DNA from 3 places in the Kurthia sp. 11kri321 genome. Region 2 is predicted to be linked to each of the others. Evidence: riboswitches for the same ligand, from Rfam matches in the RefSeq annotation. Region 2 holds a riboswitch; each other region holds the start of a gene.
What was found. Region 2 has a riboswitch for thiamine pyrophosphate ahead of thiT (energy-coupled thiamine transporter ThiT). Riboswitches for the same ligand answer to the same signal wherever they lie in the genome.
Positions count from the first base shown of each region.

Region 1: another riboswitch for thiamine pyrophosphate. It lies ahead of tenA (thiaminase II); the one in region 2 lies ahead of thiT (energy-coupled thiamine transporter ThiT).
Region 3: another riboswitch for thiamine pyrophosphate. It lies ahead of ASO14_RS07800 (ABC transporter ATP-binding protein); the one in region 2 lies ahead of thiT (energy-coupled thiamine transporter ThiT).

Region 1 covers NZ_CP013217.1:1,671,502-1,679,554, forward strand. The annotation lists gene ASO14_RS08645 (PTS fructose transporter subunit IIABC) at 1-924, opposite strand, end outside; gene pfkB (1-phosphofructokinase) at 937-1,851, opposite strand; gene ASO14_RS08655 (ring-cleaving dioxygenase) at 2,019-3,005, opposite strand; gene ASO14_RS08660 (MarR family winged helix-turn-helix transcriptional regulator) at 3,024-3,455, opposite strand; gene ASO14_RS08665 (sensor domain-containing diguanylate cyclase) at 3,579-5,393, opposite strand; gene tenA (thiaminase II) at 5,500-6,198, opposite strand; TPP riboswitch at 6,298-6,401, opposite strand; gene ASO14_RS08675 (2-isopropylmalate synthase) at 6,469-8,043, opposite strand.
Region 2 covers NZ_CP013217.1:422,758-430,810, reverse strand. The annotation lists gene ASO14_RS02225 (GNAT family N-acetyltransferase) at 1-387, opposite strand, end outside; gene ASO14_RS02220 (polyphosphate kinase 2 family protein) at 436-1,191, opposite strand; gene ASO14_RS02215 (TspO-related membrane protein) at 1,338-2,069, shown strand; gene map (type I methionyl aminopeptidase) at 2,124-2,876, opposite strand; gene thiT (energy-coupled thiamine transporter ThiT) at 3,046-3,609, opposite strand; TPP riboswitch at 3,705-3,804, opposite strand; gene ASO14_RS02200 (magnetosome magnetite crystal formation protein family) at 3,920-4,273, shown strand; gene ASO14_RS02195 (foldase protein PrsA) at 4,316-5,188, opposite strand; gene ASO14_RS02190 (HAMP domain-containing sensor histidine kinase) at 5,252-6,664, opposite strand; gene ASO14_RS02185 (response regulator transcription factor) at 6,648-7,325, opposite strand; gene ASO14_RS02180 (aminopeptidase) at 7,536-8,053, opposite strand, start outside.
Region 3 covers NZ_CP013217.1:1,506,462-1,514,514, reverse strand. The annotation lists gene leuD (3-isopropylmalate dehydratase small subunit) at 1-537, shown strand, start outside; gene ASO14_RS07810 (RNA polymerase sigma factor) at 674-1,186, shown strand; gene ASO14_RS07805 (hypothetical protein) at 1,173-2,456, shown strand; TPP riboswitch at 2,519-2,627, shown strand; TPP riboswitch at 2,693-2,800, shown strand; gene ASO14_RS07800 (ABC transporter ATP-binding protein) at 2,822-3,598, shown strand; gene ASO14_RS07795 (ABC transporter permease) at 3,595-4,335, shown strand; gene ASO14_RS07790 (ABC transporter substrate-binding protein) at 4,335-5,330, shown strand; gene ASO14_RS07785 (thiamine phosphate synthase) at 5,331-5,909, shown strand; gene thiO (glycine oxidase ThiO) at 5,896-6,975, shown strand; gene thiS (sulfur carrier protein ThiS) at 6,960-7,160, shown strand; gene ASO14_RS07770 (thiazole synthase) at 7,162-7,932, shown strand; gene ASO14_RS07765 (ThiF family adenylyltransferase) at 7,925-8,053, shown strand, end outside.

The DNA.
Region 1 (8,053 bases), 1.2 Mb from region 2:
CGATACACCATTCATTAAGTGTTTATAAATTTGAGATCCAATTCCTTTTTTCTCATCGCCGTCTTGTTCATCTGTTGATTTTCCTGAGTCAGAATGGAAGATAGAAGCATTTCCTTCTACTGCACGCTCTAATAATTGATCTGTTTCATAAATCGCTTTTGAAACAGGTACTTGAATTACTTTTTTACCATCAAAACGAGCCATCTCGACTTTTGTATCCGCTGCTACAATAATCGCATCTGCTTCTTCAATTTCAGCTTTTGTAAGTACATTTTGTGCACCACTTGAACCGTTTGTTTCAACTTTAATGTCGATTCCTTTTTCTTTTGCGACATTTTCTAATTTTTCAGCTGCCATATAGGTATGCGCAATACCTGTTGGACAAGCTGTTACAGCAAGAATTTTAACCTTCTTCCCTGTTGTTTGTTGTTCACTTGAAGTAGTAGTCGCTTGCTTGGGCTTTTCTTCATTTGTTTCTTTTTCTTCAATAATCGATAAAACTTCTTCCTTCGTTTTCGCTTCACGTAGACGAGTTGTAAAGTTAGAATCCATTAAAAACCCTGCTAAGCGAGATAATGCTTCTAAATGAAATTGTCCTGCACCGTCTGTCGCTGCAATCATAAAGAATAAGTCCGCATTTTTACCATCTAACGAAGCATAATCCACACCTTTTTCACTACGCCCAAAAGCAATTGTCGGAGTTTTTACAGCGGCTGTTTTCGCATGTGGAATCGCAATACCATCACCAACACCAGTTGTACTTTCTTCTTCACGCTTTAAAATTGCGGCTAAAAAGTCATCTCGATTATTTAGCCTTCCTGCATGATCGAGTACATCTGCTAATTCTGCAAGTACCTCTCCTTTTGTGCCACCTGACAGCGATAATTGTATCGTATCGAGAGGCATCAATTCTGTAATTTTCATGCGTTTCACCTCTTAAATTGTTTGAATTTCGACTTGTGGAACGAGTTTTTCTACTTCTTCTTTATGGCATAAATCTTCTTTAAAAGCTGTAGCACTACCTGAAGCAACGCCGTAACGGAATGCATCTTGTAAACTTTGCTGTTGTGCTAATTGAGCAACCATACCTGCCACAAGTGAATCGCCAGCTCCTACTGTATTGACAACTTGTCCTTTAGGAGCTTTTGCCAGAAATTGTGTGTCACTACTCACACATACTGCACCTTCACCACCAAGCGATACAATTACAAGTGATACATCTTGTTCTGTTAATTTTTTTGCATGTGCTACAGCTTGTTCCAATGTGTCGATTGTATCTCCTACTAATTCACCTAACTCGTGCTGATTCGGTTTAATAAAGTACGGTTGATATTGTAAAAGTTGTTTTAAGCGTGGTCCTGACGTATCGAGTACCCACTTTGCACCGGTTAATGCACAACTTTTTTGAAGTTGTTCAAAGAACTCATCCGTCACCGTTTCTGGAATACTTCCTGAGACTACAATCCAATCATCTTCTTTTGCGTGTAATTGTAGAAAATGTAGTAGTTGCTCTATTTCTTGACTTTGCAGTGTGGGTGCTGGGCCATTCAGTTCCGTCTCTTGCTGTGATTTAATTTTGACATTAATCCGCGTTACACTATCTACTTGAATGAATGCAGAAGGTACTTGTTCTCTTTGTAAAAACTGTTGAATATAATCACCTGTAAATCCACCGACAAAACCAAGTGCTGTAGCGTCTACTTCCATTCGTTTGAGTACACGTGAAATATTAATGCCTTTACCACCAGGGTAATAACTTACTTCTTTTGCACGGTTTAACGTATTCGCTTGAAAATCATCTACATATGGAATGTAGTCAATTGACGGTGCAAATGTAACAGTATAAATCATCGAATCCCCCCTCCATCTCTTTTTTAATACTCTAATCTATAACCTTTTACCCGATTGGATTCAGGATTAAAACGCTATTTGGTTATAACTGCTATACCTTTACCCTTTCAGAAGAAATTTAATATAAAAAAAGAGAATCACCTATAAAGATGATTCTCGCTTGTTCATTATTCGTATTCTTTTTCAAATGTTTTTGTTGAGCGCACTGTATCAAAATGACGAACAACACTTTCGATATAATCACGTTTTGGTTCTAAGAATGGTGGAAGTGATAATTTTTCACCCAATGTTTCATAAGGTTCATCTCCCATAAATCCTGGACCGTCCGTTGCGAACTCAAATAGAATGCCTTGTGCTACACGTGCATAAAGTGATTCAAAGAAGTGACGATTCACATAACCCGATGTATTAAATCCGATTTCTTCCATTCGTTTTGTCCAGTAGTCTAACACTTCACGGTCCTCTACTCGGAACGCCGCATGGTGAACAGTTCCAAAACCTTGTCGACCATTTGGTGATGTTTCATCGTGTTTCACAATAACACGCGCACCATTTCCGCCTGTTCCTACTTCAAATAGATGGAAGTCTCCTTCTTGTGCGACTTCTTTAAATAATAGTGCTTGTTCTAGCATCATTTTAAAATATTTAAAATCAGCAATGGTAATTTCGATTGGTCCTAAACCAGTAATCGCATATTCAAGTGGGATTGGACCGTTTTGCCATGGTGTACCACTTTTAATCCCTTCATTATGTTCATCTGATACAAGTTGGTATCGTTGATCATCAAAATCAGTAAATGGTAATACTTTTACACCAAATTGTGTTTGAATACCGTCGTGTTTTACACCTAAACGTGTAAAGCGTTTTGCCCAATATTCAAGTGCTGCATCATCTGGTACACGGAAACCTGTACGTGAAATCTCGTTTGTACCATGTGTTCCTTTTGGAATTCCTGGGAAGTCAAAGAATGTCATATCTGTTCCAGCTGAACCTCGATCATCCGTAAAGAATGTATGGTATGTTTGAATATCATCTTGATTGACTGTTTTTTTCACTAAACGCATACCTAATACATTCGTAAAAAATTCGTAGTTTTTTTCTGCGCTACTTGTAATAGCTGTGACGTGATGGATACCTTTTAATTGTTGATTCATGATTATTTCCTCCGTTAATTACATATTTTTGGCGTGTAATCCTACTGTTTTTAAAGCTGTAATGAGTTGCTGTTTTTCATGTTCATCTACAACATTAAATAGCTTTTCAACTAATGCTTCATGTTGTGGAAAAATACGTTCAATAAATGAGCATCCTTCTTCTGTAAGTGCTGCAAACGTGACGCGTCGATCGGTTGGACAGGCTACGCGCTCGACATAGCCTTTTTGTTGTAATTTATCAACAACATATGTGATACTGCCACTCGTAATTAAAATCTTCTCACCAATGCGTTGAATCGGTTGATCTCCTTTATGATAAAGCAATTCTAATACCGCAAATTCTGTTAAATTCAGCTGATAGCGTTGCATGTCCTTTCGCAATACTTCTTCAACTGTCTGAGACGCTCGAAGTAGAACCGTCAATGCTTTTAGCGATAATTCTTTTGACATTTTATCCACTCCTTTTATCTCGAATTAAAATATCTTGAATTAAAGATAACATGGATTAAAAATACTGTCAATTAAAAAAGACACAACTTACAGCATGAATTCTCACACTATAAGTTGTGTTTGCTAATGTAAATTTTTTACTCGAACACAGTTGCGCCCTGCATTTTTTGCTTCATATAATTGTTGGTCTGCTATTTTTACAAATTCAGTTGTATTAGTAAATTGCGCTTCTGTCAACGCAACTCCTCCTACACTAATTGTTACAACTTTACATTCACGCCCTAAATGTTCTAGCTCTGCTTTTTCAACTGCATTTCTCATATACTCTGCAATATCGAAAGCTTCGCTATAAGTCGTAGCATCTAACAACACAACAAACTCTTCTCCACCATAACGCGTTAATTCCGCACGAGCAGGTAACGCATCTGTTAAAATTTTTACAAGGTTTTTTAATAGTTGGTCACCTAAAATATGACCATAATAGTCATTATATTTTTTAAACTCATCGACATCTAAAATTAAAATAGCAAAAGGTACTTTCGTGTCTTTATAGTGTTTATATAACTTTTCTAAACTACTACTTAAATAATGACGATTAAAAACTCCTGTAAGACTATCTAATAAAGCTAGTTCACGTAATTTTTCATTACTTTCTTCCAATTGTTTCGTTCGGATGCGAATTTTTTCATCCAAAGATTCATTGAGGGAAATCAATTCTTTATTCAGTTGTTCAACTTGTAACCATTGTAGAGCAAATTTCCGACAAAATAGTATACACTGGATACTAATAAAAATGCCTAGCATGATAAAAGTAAGATGAATTGAATTTCCAGCTGCCGAAACGCGAATCATGTCATGTATGGCCCCTACAAATACTAATAGTATCCCCACAAGTGTAATCACTTGTGTCAAATCATGCCAATTTATTTTTCTAATAACACTTACAAGTAAAAAGATATAAAAAACATACATAAAAATCAAAATAATATTAAATAATTTTTGATACATGACCGTAGAAGAAAATGCCGTAAAGAAAATAATTACAATCATTATATAGTTATAAAAAGTAATGAATTTTTTCGGGACCGCTTCGCTAAACATTTTATATACATAGCCTACATAGAACAACATAACAATTTGAGGCATAATAAATGTTAGACGTAGAGCCACGCTCCAATCTAGTTGGTTTAAAAAGGCTGTATATAAATAATAGTCCGTGAAAAAACCCCATAGACTTGTTGCTGCACAAAACATGCCATAAGCTAAAAATTCCTTTTGCTTTCTTCTAAATGCATAAAAAAGTAATGAAATACATGCAGTTAATGTAATACAGCCAATTAAAAAGACTTGCCAAAACTCATGTTGCTGTTGCTTTTTCACGATAATTTGTTCATTACCGATAGATATACTTTTCCTCAAACCACCACTTACATTCTCAAAACTAATCATTTGAAACGTAATTTGCAACGTCGTTTGATCTACGCGAAAACTAGGTATTTGTGGTTTCATTTGTTGTACAGCTGTCTTATTACTTTTTAGGAGGCTTCCATTCTCTTTGATAAGTACATTATTTACATATAAATTATAGCTACTATATTGAAAAGGTATATAAAATTTTAAATAGCGGCCAACAAAAGATTCAGGAACTTTAATCGTTGTACTATAAGTCGCACGATCAGAGTCAATATTTAAACGCTGATTTAGCATATAAGGTACTTTGACAATATCGCTGTTTCCAAGCTTAATTTCTTCTTTCATATCTTGTGGATCAAACAATTCACCACGTATAAAGTTCCAGTTTCCATTTAAATTTTCATAAAAAGTATCGTAATTTGAATGACGAAAATCATGTGTTGTCATTGTGGTAGCAAAACTCATCGGAGCGTACGTCATAAAAAGTATACAGAATGATAAAAGTGATACAAACCATTTTTTCATTTACGCCCCTCCTTTACATCCGTTAGTTATTCCCTTTTTCTTATAAAATTACTACTTATTCATAAAAAAACACCCACCGAATAAATTTCAGTGGGTGTTCATTCTATTATATAGAACTGATTTTGTCAGCTTGAAGTTCCTGAGGCCAGTGAGAAATTGTGTTCCCCATCTCCCAGAACAAATATTCAAAGCGAGTTGTTTGTAAGAAAATTTCTTTAACATGTGCCAGTTCATCACCTGTTAAATCAGCTGCTAACTCATCCATCAAATCAATCATATTTTGTGCGCTATGTTCAAATGCCGGTTCACTATACATACGCACCCAGTCACCGTAAAGTGGATGATCGACAGCTCCAGGAATTTGTGCGAGTTCACGTCCAATCTCTAAATAGCTCCAAGCACATGGTAAGATAGCTGCGATCACATGCGCAAGTGAGCCATTCTGCGCTTCTGATAACATATAACGAGTATAAGCTATCGTTGTCGGCGCTTCTTTTGCTTCACGCATCTCTTGCTCTGAAATCCCAAAACGCTCTGCATATTTACGATGCAGTGCCATCTCAATTGATAGCGTATGATGGACTGAAGCTGACAAGCGTGTCATAACATCTAAATCGCGTGCTTTTTGAATCCCAATCGCAAACACTTTTGCATATTGAATTAAATATAAATAATCTTGAATCATGTAGTGACGAAATTTCTCTGGTTCTAATGTTCCGTGACCAATTCCTTGTACGAATGGATGTGCGTGATTTGCACGCCAAATCGGTCGAATTTCCTCAATTAATTGCTCTGAAAACTTCATCTTTTTTCTCTCCCTTTTCACAAACACGAAGGAAACAAAAAGGCCACTCACCGCATTACGAAAATCGTAAAAGACGGAGAATGACCTGCAAATAATATGCTAAAAATGTCACTTCTTCCTTACGACAGTGCGAACTGTATCAAGTTAGAGGGTTAAGCTACTGCTCTCTCAGCCAATTCTATATGGCACCCCTAGTAGTGATTGTTTGTGTATTTAATTGTTAGTACACACCTATCATCTATGACAACAATTGGAAAGTCAAGCGATTTTTTAAACAGGTTCTGGAATCGAGATGAACTGATCGACAACAATCGTATTAATCGCATTAATATAAGCAAGTGCACTCGCTTTAATGACATCTGTATCAGAAGCTTTTGCAATATATGTTTCGCCTTCATATTCAACTTGTAACTTCACTTTACCGATAGCTTCTTTACCGCGTGTCACACTTGAAATTTTGTATTCAAGTAGCTTTACTTCGAATGCTGTTACTTCTTGTAGCGCTGAATACAATGCATCAATTGAACCTGAGCCAACTGTCGCTGCTTTCAGTACTTCCTCACCGCGACGTACCTTCACACTTGCAGACGGGAAGATTTGATTCGAAATCACTTGAATGTCTTCTAAGTGGTAGAAAGCATCACTATGAAGCGCAACTTTTGCATCTTCATTTGTACGTTTGAAATAATTTTCTACTAAAATGAATAGGTCATGGTTATACACTTCTTTTTTCGTATCAGCCAACTTTAAGAAATCCGCAAAAACCTCTTCAAATTGATCTGGTGTTAAGTTGCCTAACGCTAAGTTTTCAAGTGCATTTTTCACCGCATGACGACCAGAACGAGCTGTTAATACTAATTCCATATCGTCTAAACCAACCTCTGTTGGGCTCACGATTTCATAAGCATCACGTGATTTTAATAGACCATCTTGGTGAATACCAGATGAATGCGCAAAGGCATTGTCGCCTGTGATTGCTTTATTTACTTGTACATCAAGTCCCATTAAGCTCGAAACGATGCGCGATGTGTTCATAATCTCTTTCTTGTTGACTCGGGTATGTGCATTGAAATAATTTGAACGTGTTGATAGTGCCATCACGACTTCTTCAAGTGCTGCGTTACCCGCACGCTCACCGATTCCATTAATTGTACACTCTACTTTATCCGCACCATTTTTAATTGCCGCAAGTGTATTCGCTGTCGCCATACCTAAGTCGTTATGACAGTGAACACTTAGTAATACAGAATCATCTAAGTTTTTCATACGATCATTTAATTTACCAATCATTTCACCGAATTCTTCTGGTACTGCATAACCAACAGTATCTGGTACATTAATCATCGTTGCGCCAGCTTTCATAACAGCTTCAATTGTTTTCCATAGATATTCAAAATCAGAACGCGATGCATCTTCTGTTGAATATTGTACTTGTGGTAAAAGTGTTTTTGCGTATTTTACTGCATCTACACCAATTTGTAGAATTTGATCTTTTGATTTTGAGAATTTTTTCTCTACGTGAATATCCGATGTACCAAGTACCATGTGAATCATTGGATTTTCTGCGTATTTTACAGCATTGTAAACTGAATCAATATCCGCTTTCACTGCACGCGCTAAAGCTGTGATCATAATATCATCTGTATTTCCAACTTTTTGTGCGATTTGCTTTACTGCATTGAAGTCACCTTCTGATGAAGCGGGGAACCCTGCTTCGATAATATCTACTTGTAATTTTTTTAATTGATGTGCCACTTCTAATTTTTCGTATAAGTTCAATTTCGCTCCCGGAACTTGTTCTCCATCACGTAATGTTGTATCAAATAGCCAGATTTTTTTCGACATAATTTTTCCC
Region 2 (8,053 bases):
TAAATCCAAATTTTCAAAGCCGAATTTTGTAATACATTCCACCGCTTCTGTTGTAATTCCTTTACGAGTAAAGCGCTCATCTAAGGAATAACCGATGAACGCACTCGAAAAAGGCAAGCGCTTAATGGAATAAATCGATATATGACCGATTAACTCTTTCGTATTTTTAAGGAAGATTCCAAAACTATACTCTCGACGCATATTCATTTGATGCATCGAATCGTTAATTCGCTTCAATTGAAAATTCTTCGTGTAATATTCAGGACTATGAAGTGGCTCATGGATGGACCAAAATCGCTTATTTTGTACAACTAGGTTTGTTAATGCTTCCGCATCTTCTTCAATTAATACGCGATATATACAGCGTTCGCTCTCTAAGTAAAGCATGCCACATCATCTCTCTCTACACAATTTCATCAGCTTTTAACTAAAAAACTATTTCTCATCTGGGTAATCAATCTCAATTCCCATACTTTTAATTTTCGATTCACAATGCTTAATTGTTTCTTTTAATACTTTGATTCTTGCATATTCTTTATCATTACCTGCAACTAAAATCCATGGTGCATTCGGATGATCTGTTTTAGCAAACATATCATTTGCTGCTTGAACATACTGAGGCCATTTTTTACGATTGCGCCAATCCTCATCTGTTAGCTTCCAAGATTTATATGGATCATTCTCACGTGCATTAAAACGATTCAATTGTTCTTCATCTGTGATTTGTAGCCAGAACTTCAAAATAATATAGTGGTCATCTGTCAGTACACGCTCAAACTCATTAATCTCATGGTAAGCACGCGTCCATTCAGCATCCGTTGCAAAACCTTCAATTCGCTCTACTAATACACGACCATACCAACTACGGTCAAAAATACCGATACTTCCTCTAAACGGTAGCTTACGCCAGAAACGTTGTAAGTAGTTGTGACGTAATTCGTGTGGCTTTGGAGCAGAAATTGGATGTACAACATAACCACGCGGATCTAATCGTTCAATCAAGCGCTTAATCGCGCCACCCTTTCCAGCTGCGTCCATTCCTTCAAAGGCAATAATTAAACCGATATTATTACGATGCAACGTCTGTTGTAACGTTAACATTTTTAGCTGTAATTTTTTTAATTCTTTTTTATACGACTTCTTACTATTAAACTTCTTATCCATATTTAATTCTTCTAAAGATTGAGTCATGTAAACACTCCTTTTCCTGAATCTGATTATATATACCCTTTTTTTATGAAACGTTCACCAAATTGAAAATGATTGCACTATGAAAGACGTGTATAATGATAGTTAGTATTTTTAAATACGAAAAATCTTGATGAGGAGGAGATCTTTTGGGCAGACTATTGTTAATGACAATCAGTTTTTTAGCAATGATGATTGTCAGCGTATCTGCTGCCATTCTTCCATTCAATGGTCAAACGACAGTGGATGTTGCAAATAGCTATACCATTCTAGCTTATCCATCCGACTATGTCTTTTATGTAGTGGCACTCATCTATCTCTCTATATTATATTGGATTTACAAACAATGGCAAATGTTTGCAAAGAAACAATTTGCGATTACACATGTACAAAGTTTTTTATTTACAATTAGTATGGTCCTTTCAATCGTTTGGATTTATTACTGGCAAAATAGTCAGTTCATCATCGCATGTATGATACTCGTATTCAGTACACTTGCACTTGCAGGTATGTATTTATTACTACCTGAAAAGAATACGATGACCACACGCCTACCTATATCACTTTATTTAGCATGGCTCGTATTACTTATTATGTTCAATTTAGCAATCTTACTTGTTGCAGCACGTTGGGATGGTTTTGGATTAAGTCAACCGCTATGGGCCGTCATCTTATTGACTGTCTTTGTAGCCATTGCACTTCACATCCGCTTTCATCATTACGATCCTTACTTCCCGATTCTATTCATCTGGTTCTATTTAGGAATTGCTGTACAAAATAACTTTGAGGAATTATTAGTAACAACAGCTGCATTATTTTTAAGTGGTGTATTACTTGCTGGTATTCTATTTATGCGTAAAAAGCCAAGAACAATCTATTAACATGTTTTACACTATAGAAAAGAGGAGAACGAAAAAATCGTTCTCCTCTTTTTATTAATCAATTTTTGTTGTTAAAATCGGGCCATTTTTTGTCACGATTACTGTATGTTCTAGTTGTGCTACAAATGATTTATCTGGTGTTAAAAACGCCCAACCATCTGTACCTTCAATAATATTTTCAGCTGCTTGTGAGATGAATGGTTCTACTGCGAAAACCATACCTTCTTTCATTAAAGTAGCGTCCCATGCATCATAATAGTTCAATACATATTGTGGTTCTTCATGTAATGAGTGTCCTACACCATGACCTGTTAGGTTCATAATTACTTTTAAACCATTATCATGCGCTTCACGTTCTACAGCTTTACCAATTTGATTCAATTTAGAACCTGGTTTAACCTTTGTCATAGCACGATCAAAAGCTGACTGTGCTACATCACATAATTTTTGTAATTCTGGCTTTTCAGCATCACCTACGATAAATGAAATACCTGTATCTGCATAAAAACCATCCACATGACCCGATACATCAATATTAATCATATCGCCTTCTTTTAGAGGTGTATCGTTTGGAATACCATGTGCTACGACCTCGTTTACACTAATACATGTGAAACCTGGGAAGTCATATTCTGCTTTTGGTCCAGATACTGCACCTTTTTCTTCAAATAGTTTACCAGCTAATTCATCTAGCTCTTTTGTTGTAACGCCTGGTTTTGTCGCAGCTTTCATTGCCTCGCGAATTTCTGCCATGGCACGACCCGCTTTTAATAACGCATCGATTTCTTGTTGAGTTGTTGCAATCATGTATAACGGTCCCTTCTATATAAAATTCTACTCTTAACTATATCATAATTTTTGTAGATACATATAAAAAGTCTATGCATTCTTTCATACATTCAGTAAAAGTTTTTATTTAGGTGGATATATATATAATAAAAAACGTAACGATTTCTTAGTCGCTACGTTTTTATTCTTAATACGTCTTTTGAACGAATAACTTAGGTGCTGCTCTAAACAATAGATAAATCACGACAGCTGTTAAAATAATAGCTGGAATCATATACGAGCTATTATAAACAACAGAATAAATCCATGGGTTTTGGTCGCCCGCATAACTTGCGAAGAATACTGCGCCTGCTACTGTATGTGAAATCAGTCGTAGGATTCCACCAATTGCTGTACCCACTAAAATCCAGCCAAGCATTGCGCCATCTTTTTTCTGTTTTGAAGCACGAATAACCATCGGACGGAAAACTCCAGCAATCCCGACAATTGTGAACGCAAAGAAGTAATCTAAAAATCCTTGTAATGGGGTTAAAATACTTGCACCTGTTAAAACTTGTAGTACCCCTACAATAAGACCTGTCGCAAGCCCTGGTAATGTTCCCCAACGCATCGCCATCAATACGATTGGTACCATAACTAAACTAATGGAACCACCCTGTGCCCAAATCGAAAACGATAGTTTGTCTAAAATAAAACCAATCGCCGCAAAAATGGCCACCTCAATCATCATTAATAATCTTTGTTTGTTCATCTTTATGAACCTCCATTGATTTGATGTCTTACACAATTCCTGTGGTAATCTAGATAAAAAAAACGACATCAGGACAGAGCCTGACATCGTTATATGTCGGTTTCTATCCACATTCCTACGCAAGTGTTAACTTACAGGTTCGAAGGGTTGGAGTCGAAACTCTCTCTCAGCACGTATGCACCCCTTGTGGTTTACATCATTATTTTTGAACACTCTCATTCTACTGAATTTAACGAAATATAGCAATAGCATGAAACGATTTCCATTTTTATACGTATATAAGTTATTATGAACAAAAGGGAGGGTTATCATGGAACAGAATAATCGTATTTTATCATCACTTTGTTACTTCAGTATTTTCTTTGCAGGCTTTATTTTACCGCTGATTGTTATGCTCGTTGTAAAAGATCGTGATGTAAAAAAACACGCAACACATGCACTTATTTCTCACTTGTTACTTTATGTTCCTGCAGTTATTTTCTTTATTATTTTAGCAACAATGGGTATCTTTGCATCAGCTGAAATGAGTGATTCAACAGGTGCTGCACTTGGTATAGGTGTCATTATTTTCATCATTTTCATGGCTTTATTCTCATTGGCGATTGTCATTTGGAATATCGTTCGCGGCATTCAAGTATTAAACCAAAAAAGTACAACTATGTAAGAAAAAGAAGCAGCTGAGATAATTCTCATACTGCTTCTTTTGTTATTTACTGAGTGTATTTGTAATGTCGTAGTCTGCCATTTTCTCTGTTAACCAACTTGAATATTGTGCGCTAATTTGCGCTTCAATATACGCTTCTTTTACTTTGTCTTTGACCTCTTCATACTTCGCTGTTTTTGCATCGACTGTACCTGTTACTTTGATAATATGGTAACCATAATCTGTTTTGATTGGGTCACTAATATCACCTTTTTTCATGCTGAAAGCTTGTGTCGCAAATTCTTCCACCATTTCTGATTTCGTAAAGTAGCCTAAGTCGCCACCTTTACTTTTCGTGGCAGTATCAGTTGAATATTTCTTCGCCAATTTTGCAAAGTCACCACCTGCATCTAACTCTTTTTTGATTTTTGTCGCAGTTGCTTTTTTCTCTACAAGAATGTGACTTGCCTTCACTTGCGCTGCTGTATCGAATGTAGATTGATTTTCTTTTAGATAAGCTTTTAATGTTTCGTCAGATGTATCTAAATCCTTCTCAATCATTTTAGATGCGAGTACATACGTTTTTAAATTCGCTTTAAAATCAGATTTAGACATGTTATTTGATTCAAGTGCTGATTCAAGTGCATCTGCTCCGCCATATTGTGTTTCGACTTTTTTATATTGTGCATCTACTTCTGCATCACTTGCTGTTACTTTTTGTTTTTCTGCTTCAAGTGTAATTACTTGATCTTGAATTAATGTTTCAAGCGCTGCACTACCATATTGTTTATTTAAAACATTATTCAGTTGCTGTTGTGTAATTTTCGTATCGCCTACTTTTGCGACATATCCTGTTTTGGCTGTTGCATAATATACACCACTTCCAACAACTAAAACAAAGATGATAGCGATTGCCCAGATCATTCTCTTTTTCATCTATTTGACACTCCTTATTTTTGAACTATCTTCACTATAAAGAAGGAATGTGTCAACGAGACGTCATGCTTCATTTCTTTTCAGTTCAATCACAAAACACGTACCTTGTTCATCGCTATGCACTAAACGTAAGTCACCTTGCATCGACTGAGCCATCATTTTACTAAGTGGTAATCCCAACCCTAATCCACGAATTGCATATTTTTTATTTTCCCCTCGATAAAAGCGGTCAAAAATAAATGGTTGTTCTTCTTTTGGAATACCACTTCCCTCGTCTTGAACAAAAATACGCACTTTTTCTTTATCTGCTTGTAGACGAATATGAATCTGACCTTGTTCATGCATTGCTTGTGCTGCATTCGTCCATAAATTCGTACAAATCTGTTGGAAACGTATAGGATCAATTGAGAGGTGAATTGGTTCTACATGTTCATCTAATGTAATCTGAACTTCTTCAAACTCTTGTGTAGTTTGCCATTGTTTCATTGTATTTTCTACATACGAATTGATTTCTTTTGTTTCAAATTTAAGTGGGATGGCATTGACTGCAAACGAGTTAAAAGCAAGTAAGTCACCTACCATCGTTTTCATTTTCTTCGTTTCGACCATTGCCATCTGTACAAATTCACGTGCTTCCTCTCCAGTCACAACACCGTCTTTTAATGCTTGAAGTAAGCCGTCAATTGCTGTTACAGGCGTTTTTAATTCATGCGTTACACCTGCTAAAAGCTCTGTACGCATCGCTTCAAGTTGTTCAAGACGATTCGCCATCTCAGTAAATGATGTGACAAGTTCATATACTTCTCGTTCCTTTGGATGATCTGGCAGAGAGATAGCATAATTCCCTTCTTGAATTTGCTTGGCTGCTACAGCTACCTCCCGAATTGGACGAACTAATCGAGAAGTTAAATAATAGATAGCTCCAAGTCCAATGAGTGCAAGTGCTCCAATCATTAGTGCTAGTTGTCCATATGCTTGATTCGAGCGCGTCATCATTTTTTCATCTTCCATAACAACAACCCAGCCTACATGCTTCTCATCTATTTCTACTTTTTTCTTCACCATATAGTAGGTTTGCGATATACCATCTAAGTCTTTTAGTGTCTGTTTTTCATCTGAAGAAGTTAGTACCTCTTTTGGAATTTTGGTAATTTTTGGTCCCATAGCACGTTCATTTAGTACATCCCCGTCTGTATTTGTTATATAGACTTTTGGTTTTATATCTTGTCTTGGGAACTTCTCAGGATCGCCAATAAAACGATTCGGCACATCATTTGTTGGATTCTCTACATCTGTTAATTGGTTTGTTATTTGTTCTGCTAGTACTTCCATTGTATCCATGCGATACGATACGTTTGTATGACGAATCCATATGGCTGAAATAAGTGCCACAATTGCTAAACCAATGAGTAATACGAGTAAATAGCGCGTCATCCAATACGTTTGTAGTGAGATGCGTTTACGATTTTTGAACACGTAGTTGATACCCCAATCCTCGCAGTGTACGGATTTCACCCTCATCAGCTGCCCACGCTTGTAACGCTTTACGCAGTCTTTTAATAGATAAGTCAACTGCTCTGTCACTTCCATCGTAGTTCCAGCCCCACACATGCTCTAATAATTGATCACGTGTGAATGTTTGATTTGGATGTTCTGCTAAAAATAATAGTACGGATAAGTCACGTGGCGTGAGTGTCACTTCTTCTCCGTGCAGGTGAACTTGATGCGCTGTTGAATCAATTTGTAAAGCTCCAAACTGCTTCACTGCATGTTGTGGTTGATTCACGCGTCTTAACACGGCTTTAATCCGCGCTACCACTTCCTCTGCTTCAAAAGGCTTGGCAATGTAGTCATCTGCGCCACCATTTAAACCATCTAATTTAAAATGTGTGTCACCAAGTGCAGTCAACATAATCACAGGTGTTTGTGACTGCTCACGAATTTCTTTTAAAATTGTCCAACCATCTTTACCTGGTAACATCACATCAAGTAATACAAGGTCTGGTTGAAAACGTTCAAATATAAAAAAAGCTTCACTACCTGTAAAGACTTGTTCTGTTTCAAAACCTGCTTTACGTAAATAAACCTTTAACACTTGGCTAATGGCTTGTTCATCTTCAACAATTAATACTTTCATGTTCATTCGCTCCTCATTTATTCACGTATACTTATTTTACCCTTTTTATACGTCAACTAGATGTCTACGAAATAGATAAAACATTTCACTTTTCTTTTTAGAGTGCGCAACGAAAAACTGGAACCGCGCCACAACACGATTCCAGTTTTTCTTATACTCATATCAAATGGTGTTTTTACACCTATAACCTAAGCTATTGTTTCTATTTATTTAAAATGCCCAATTTCCTTTACGGAAGATTGGTTCAACTGTACCATCTGCCAAAATACCATCAATATCCATCTCGCCGCTACCAATCATGAAATCTTCGTGTGTAATCGATGAGTTAATACCATGTGCGTCTAGTTCAGCCTCAGATAATTCGCTTCCACCTTCATAGCATGTTGGATATGCTGCACCGACAGCTAAATGATTTGAAGCATTCTCATCGAATAATGTATTGTAATATAAAATATTCGATGCAGAAATAGGTGATTCATGCGGTACAAGTGCTACTTCACCAAGATATTTTGAACCTTCATCTGAAGAAATCATCTCTTGTAATAAGTCTTGTCCAATCTCTGCTTCTGCTTTGACAATGACACCATCTTCAAATGCTAGTGTAAATTTATCAATAATATTTCCTTGATATACAAGTGGTTTTGTATTCGATACATAGCCATTCACACCATACTTAGAAGGTAATGTATAGACTTCTTCTGTTGGCATATTCGCTACAAATTCTGTTT
Region 3 (8,053 bases), 1.1 Mb from region 2:
GTCGATACAGACCAGATTATTTCAAAAGAGTTTTTAAAACGTATTGAACGTACAGGTTTTGGTCAATATGTATTCTATCATTGGCGTTTTGATGCAAATGATCAGCCAATCCAAGACTTCGTATTAAATCAGCCAAAATATGATGGTTCATCTATTTTAGTAGCACATGATAACTTCGGGTGTGGTTCATCGCGTGAACACGCACCATGGGCGATTTTAGACTACGGTTTCCGCGTTGTTATCGCACCAAGTTTTGCAGATATTTTCCATAATAACTGCTTCAAAAATGGAATTTTGCCGATTGAGTTACCTGTTGAACAAGTAGAGGCGATTTTAGCAAAAGCAGAGGCAGAAGATTTACAAGCCGTTGTAAATTTAGAGGAGCAAACCGTAACAGCTGGCGAAGATGTTTATCGTTTTGACATCGATCCTTACTATAAAAAAATGTTAATCAACGGTTGGGATGAAATTTCGTTGACGTTCCAATACGAAGAGTACATTTCAAAATTCGAACAACGTAAAGCACAAACTGTATAAATTAAGATAAGCTATCTATGGATGTTGGGGATTCCCAATCATTCAATAGATAGCTTTTTTATTTTTTTTTAATATTTTCAAAAAAATGAAACCTTTTATAAAAAGTATGCGACGATAGAGGTGAAGGGGTGAAAATATGACGATGGAAGAACTGATTGAGGCATATGCAGATTATTGTTATCGTGTCGCTTTTATTTATGTAAAAGACCACGGGGCAGCAGAAGAAATTGTACAAGATGTTCTACTCGCACATTATCGAAATGAACATGCTTTTGAACAACGTGCCTCTTTAAGAACGTATTTAGCCAAAATAACCGTACATAAAAGTCAAGATTATTTACGAAAGAAGAAAGGGAAGTGGCGCTTCTTTTTTACAAAAGAGAAGGAAGTCGACATAGGCGATTCGACGATTAACCCAGCGAATCTTTATGGAAGAAAAGAAAGAAATGGAGAAGTAGTAGATGCTGTTTTACAACTGGATGAAAAGTATCGTGCCATTATTTTATTTCATTATTTTGAGGAATATACGCTTGCAGAAATTAGTGAGATTTTATCGATTCCACTGAACACTGTAAAAACGCGTCACCAGCGTGCGAAACAACAACTCAAACAATCGTTAAAGGAGGTTTATTTTGATGAAGAATTTTAAACAATCATTTCAACGAGAGATGAATCAATATAAAATGTCAGAACAGGCAAAAGAGCGAATGATTCAAAAAGGAAAAAAAGAGAGAAGAAAAGTCATCTATAAACCCCTCCTATTAACTGCTTGTATGATGGTCGTATTCGCTGGCATTCTTCTTATGATTTTCCAACAACAAACGACACGCGTTGGACAAGCAGAAGATGGGATTCAGTCGATTCGAATTGATACAGAAGCGCGTTATGAAGAAGACGGAACAACATTAACGAATCAATGGTTTTCAAGCGAGCGAGAACTATCTTCTTCTAAATTTGAAGCATTTCAAAAAAAATTAAATGCGAGTCCTGTTATAAAAAAAGAAATAGAACCACCTTCTTTATACTATGTTGTCGAAGTAACGAAAGAGAACAACGAAGTCGAAACCTTTTTACTATTTTCGAATGACGAAGATACACAGTATTATGTAAAAGAACTTGATACAGATAAGATTTATAAATGGGCTGACAGTGTAGAGGAAACGGAACTCTTTTTCAAATTAAAACCAAGTGTTATGGAGATAGCACTCATCGCATTTATTTTATGTATACCCACTTTATTTTCAACATTATTCATTGAAAAAGAGAAGAAAGAACCCTATGAATATCAAAATAAAGTGAAAAATATTTTCGGGAAAATAGCATTCGTTACGACTATGCTTTTTGCATGGTACGTCATTTGGAAAACCAGAAATATTTTTTATGGTTTATTAATCTTTACATTTGCATCAATTATCGGTTCATTCAATAAAAACCATATTCGAATGAGCCGTCCAAATGCGATGAAGTTATTAGAAGGAACGAAGGATATACTGAGTTACACATATGCCTTTACAATATTTATTTTTATACTGTACCGTAATCAAAACGCTCTATACGTAGGAATTGCCTTTATTGTTTTAAGCTTTATTTTATGGTTTGTCATGAAAAATCGTGAAGAAGTAACGTGTCCACATTGCGACGAAGTGCTCGACTATCGGACGACGTGGAAACTTCAGTGGGGTATGAAGAAATATCAAGCATGTGGACATTGTGCACAACCGATTTATTTAAATAAAAGGCGCATTGATCTACAAGGCTTCCTGCTAAGTCTTGTGTTAGGCGCATTGTCAATCGGAGCGAATCTATATGGAATTCACATAGCGTATATTATTGGTGTCATCATCGTGTATGTTCTTTACTTTATATTATTTTCACCGCTCTTTATTCGTGTCGACAAAGAGGATAAACCACTTTGGTGATGAAAATAAAACCAACTATTGCATAAATTACTAGGGAGTGCTATACTCACCTTAACAAAATCATAGTGTGCTAGGAGTGCTGGTGTTGCCAGCTGAGATGGAGCCGTAAGCTCTGGATTCTTTCAACCTGATCTAGTTCATACTAGCGTAGGGAAGCCGTTTCGACCGAAAAAACAATTTCAGGTCCCTGTTTCGATACGTGTATGGAGACAGGGGCTTTTTCTAATTTCATAATGCTTCACCACTAGGGGTGCCGTTTTTACGTGCTGAGAGAGGTTTCGACACCTTAACCCTTATTACCTGATCTAGTTCGGACTAGCGTAGGGAAGTGGCATGCGATGATTCTGTCATTTGCAGCCATTTCGATTCTTTGTCGAGATGGCTTTTTTTATAGAGGAGGAAGATCATTGGAGAGTTTAGCTTTACAAGATGTCTGTTTTCGTTACGAAGAACAACCCATTTTAGACCATGTTCATTTTTCCATTCAAGAAGGTGAATTCGTTTCGTTAATTGGTCCAAGTGGTTGCGGAAAAAGTACGATTTTTCGTCTCATTACAGGTCTATCTCAGGCACAATCGGGACAAGTGACCGTAGCGAAACAACCGGTAGGCTATATGCCACAGCAAGATTTACTGCTTCCTTGGCGAACGGTATTACAAAATACATTGTTGCCATTAGAATGTCAGCGAATACCGAAAAAGAGAGCAGAAGAACAGAGTAAGGCGTTACTCGAGGAATTTGGTCTAGGAGCTTACATGCATAAAAAACCAAAAGACTTATCGGGTGGCATGCGCCAACGTGTTGCCTTCATTCGTGCATTGAATGCTTCACAAGATGTACTGTTACTCGATGAACCATTTAGTGCACTTGATGCACTGACGAAGATGGAGTTACAAGATTGGTTATACATACAAGCGAAGAAATGGCGTAAAACCATTTTATTTATTACGCATGATGTGGATGAAGCGCTCTATTTATCAGATCGTATTCTAACTGTACAGCAGACACCAATTCATACGCTACACGAAACGATTGTCCCAATGGAACATAAAAGACAGCGTTCAGATTTAGCAAGTAAGGAGGTGCAAGACGTGAAGCAACAACTGATTTACATGTTGCAACAAGGACGTCAGCAATTATGAGAAAAAATGCACCTGCGATTTACGTGAGTGTGGGACTGCTACTCATTTGGGAAGTATTTGCGCGCTGGCTAAATGAGATGTACATCTTACCGTCTCCAACAGCCATCTTACAAAAGATGTGGGATTTTAGAGAAGCTCTATTTACCGTCCATTTACCTGCAACACTACAAGTACTTTGGATTGGTTTACTAATTTCAATTATTTTAGGCATTGGCCTCGCGATTATGATGCACCTCAGTCATTGGTCGGAGCGCGCATTCTATCCGCTACTCGTCGCGTCACAGACGATTCCCATTACAGCACTCGCGCCCATTTTTGTTTTATGGTTCGGTTACACGATTTGGAGTAAAGTGCTTGTGACTGTCCTCATTGCGTTTTTCCCGATTGCGATGAGTATGTTTGATGGACTGCGTAGTACAAAGCGTGAACTAGAAGAACTCATGCGAACGTACGGGGCGACAAAATGGCAAATTTTTTGGAAGCTACAACTTCCGTCAGCGCTACCACAGCTATTCTCTGCTTTTAAAATCGCTGTACCGCTCAGTATTATCGGCGCAGCTGTTGGGGAGTGGCTCGGAGCACAGGCAGGTCTCGGTTACTTCAGTAAACGAATGATGACACAGTTAGACGGAGCAGGTGTATTTGCGCCTATCGTTCTATTATCTACGATGGCGATCATTGCTGTCTTCATCATTCGAATCATTGAAAAAAAATATATCGTTTGGAGGAAAGATTAATGCGTTTGATGAAATTTTTTGTACTATGTAGTTTGTTAGTTGTCGTATTAGCAGGTTGTTCAAGTAAAGCAAAAGATGGTAAAGAATTAAAAGAAGTGACAGTTATGCTCGATTGGTATCCGAATGCGATTCATAGCTTTCTCTATGTAGCGATGGAAAAAGGTTATTTTAAAGAAAAAGGACTTGATGTCAAACTACAATATCCATCGAATCCAACAGACCCACTGACTTTAACAGCTGCTGGAAAATCAACCATTGGTATTTACTATCAGCAAGATGTCATTATGGCACGTGCGAATGAAGGAGTTCCAATTCAGTCGATTGGTACGATTGTCCAATCACCACTTAGTCAATTGATGTCACTAAAAGAATCGAATATTCAACGACCACGCGATTTAGAAGGAAAAACAGTTGGTTATGGCGGTACACCATTAAGTGAAGCGACAATTAAAGCGATGGTAAAAGAAGATGGGGGCGACCCGAATCAAGTGAAGTTAGTCGACGTAGGCTTTGAATTAGTATCCGCACTCATTACGAAAAAAGTGGATGTTTTAGCAGGTGGTCTAATTAACCATGAGCTACCTGTCATGGAGGAAAAGGGCTATCCGATTTCAACAATGGACCCATCGGAATTCGGTGTACCAAAGAGTCATGAAATTGTCTTCGTAGCAAGTGACCGTACGATTGCGAAAGACGAAGCAACATTAAAAGCATTTTTAGAAGCAGCGAAACAAGGGTTTGATTATACGAAGAAGAATCCAGATGAATCGCTTGCTATTCTATTAGATCATCAAGAGAAAGACCAATTCCCACTGACGAAAAGTATCGAGGAAAAAAGCTTGAAGATTGTAACAGATAAGATGGAGACGAAGGAAGAGCCGTTCTTATCGGATAATCCAGCCAGCTGGGAAAAGCAAAATGAGTGGCTCGTTCAACAAAAAATTGCCGATAAAATGGTGCCAACAGACGAGCTATATAAAGAACTGGTGAAGTAGATGAAGATTCATGTTCTTTCAGATGGCAAGCAGACGAATGAACAGTTTGTAAAACGTGTTATGCATGCAGAAACCGAAATAGACGCACTACATTTTCGTGAATATGAACGCACAGCAAAGGAGTTATATCAGCTTATAGATCAGTGTCTACAAGCTGGTTTTCCTCTTCATAAAATGATCGTCCATGATCGGTTAGATGTTGCCCATGCACATCAAATTCAAACCGTTCAAGTTGGTTACAGAAGTCTACCTATTCCCGTAATTCGCGTGCGCTTTTCAGAATTTTCAATTATCGAATCAGTTCATTCTATTGAAGAATTACATAAGAGTGAGGCGGATCAATGTATGTTATCACCGATTTTTCATACAAGTTGTAAAAAAGATGCGATTCCTTTAGCAGCAGATATTCTCCAAACAGCGAAGCGTCCGTATATTGCATTAGGAGGGATTACGCCCCACAACGTACATCTTGTGAAAAGTGAAAGAATAGCGATTCGCTCGGGTTTTTGGGAGGCAGAAAATGGTTGTGACATATTAAAAATCTATCGTGAAATGAGGGAGAACTATGAAGAATTATGATGTCATCATCATTGGCGGCGGTGCAATCGGCAGTTCAATCGCCTATTCGCTTTCTAAACGAAAAAAGCGAGTAGCCATCATCGAAAAACAGATGATTGGCAGTGGTGCTTCATCTGCGGCTGCTGGTTTACTCGGTGTACAAGCAGAGTGGGATGCGGAAGATCCACTCTTTCACCTAGCACAGCAAAGTCGTCGATTATTTCCAAAACTTCAAGAGGAAATTCGTACACTCTCAGGCATTGATATTGGTTATGAACAAAAAGGAATCTTGCGCATCGCTCATACAGAACAAGAACTCGCACGTATTCATGACATTATGAACTGGCAAAGTGCGTGTGGTGAAGTGTGTGAAGCGATGACGATGGCACAAGTACAGCAGATAGAACCAGCAGTGTCATCTAAATTATATGGTGGTGTATTTTGCCGAGATGATGGGCATGTACTTGCAAAGGACTTAACAAAAGGCTATGCCGCGAGTGCCGCAGCACTTGGTTGTGCCATTTACGAACATACGGAAGTGACCCAGATTATAGAACAGCAAGGAGAAGTATGTGGTGTGCAAACAACAGCAGGCATGTTGGAAACGAAACAAATCATACTAGCAACGGGCGCATCAAATCAGACGCTGCAACAACATTTTGAAATTGAAGCGATTCCTGTGAAGGGGGAAGTCGTTTGCTTGCATAGTTATGAACCGATTTTACAAGTGCCACTATTTCGAGAACGATTTTATATTGCACCAAAACGAGGCGGTCATTACGTCATTGGGGCAACGATGAAGCGAGGTGACGTAACAAAGCACGTGGAAGCAGCAAGTGTGCAACATCTATTAAATCAAGCTTTTGAACTTGTACCAGCACTTCAACAGGCGACCTTTAAAACGAGCTGGGCAGGTTTGCGTCCAGACTGTTCTTTAGAACGACCACTTATGGCACAACATGCGACAACAAAAGGATTATGGTGTGCGGTTGGACATTACAGGAATGGTATTTTACTCAGTGCCATTACAGGTGAATATATGGCAAATCAATTAGAGGAGGTGACAAATACGTGCAATTACGTGTAAACGGTCATTTTATCGATGTACCAGAGGAAGTACAGACAGTCGCAGCACTTGTCGATTTTTTAGCACTTCAATCGAAAGTCATCATCGTGGAACAAAACGGTGCCATTTTACAGGCAGATGAGCATGAACGAGCAATTCAACCAAGCGATTCATTCGAAATCGTAACATTCGTAGGAGGCGGTTAATATGTTAACTATTGGAGAAAAACAATTCACATCACGTTTATTATTAGGAACAGGGAAATTTACAGATTTTGATGTACAACAACAGGCGATTGCAGCGTCGGAAACAGAAATCCTTACATTCGCAGTTCGTCGTATGAATATTTTTGAACCGACACAACCGAATTTATTAGAAAAAATTGATGTATCAAAATATACACTATTACCGAATACAGCAGGTGCAAAAACGGCAGAAGAAGCAGTTCGCATTGCACAACTCGCAAAAGCATCGGGGCTATGTGACATGATTAAAGTCGAAGTGATTGGTTGTGACCGTAGTTTATTACCAGATCCAATTGAAACATTGAAAGCAACCGAAAAATTATTAGAACTTGGCTTTATTGTATTACCTTATACGTCAGATGACGTGGTACTCGCACGCCATTTACAAGAGCTTGGTGCACATGCCATCATGCCAGGTGCTTCACCAATCGGTTCAGGACAAGGTGTTATTAATCCGCTGAACTTACAATTCATTATGGAACAATCAACAGTGCCTGTCATTGTCGATGCAGGGATTGGCACACCAGCAGATGCAGCTTATGCAATGCAGTTAGGTGCAGACGGTGTCTTATTAAATACAGCAGTAAGTGGCGCACAAAATCCAATTCAAATGGCACGCGCAATGAAGTATGCGATTGAAGCAGGGCGCATGGGGTATGAAGCAGGAGCCATTCCGAAAAAAGAATATGGTATTGCGAGTAGTCCGCAAAAAGGAATGAGTCCGATTGGATAGTGTACGTTATTCACGTCAAATTCTGTTTGAACCGATTGGCACAACAGGGCAGCAAGCATTACGAGATGCACATATCCTTGTGATTGGTCTTGGTGCATTAGGCAGTCAAATAACAGAACAA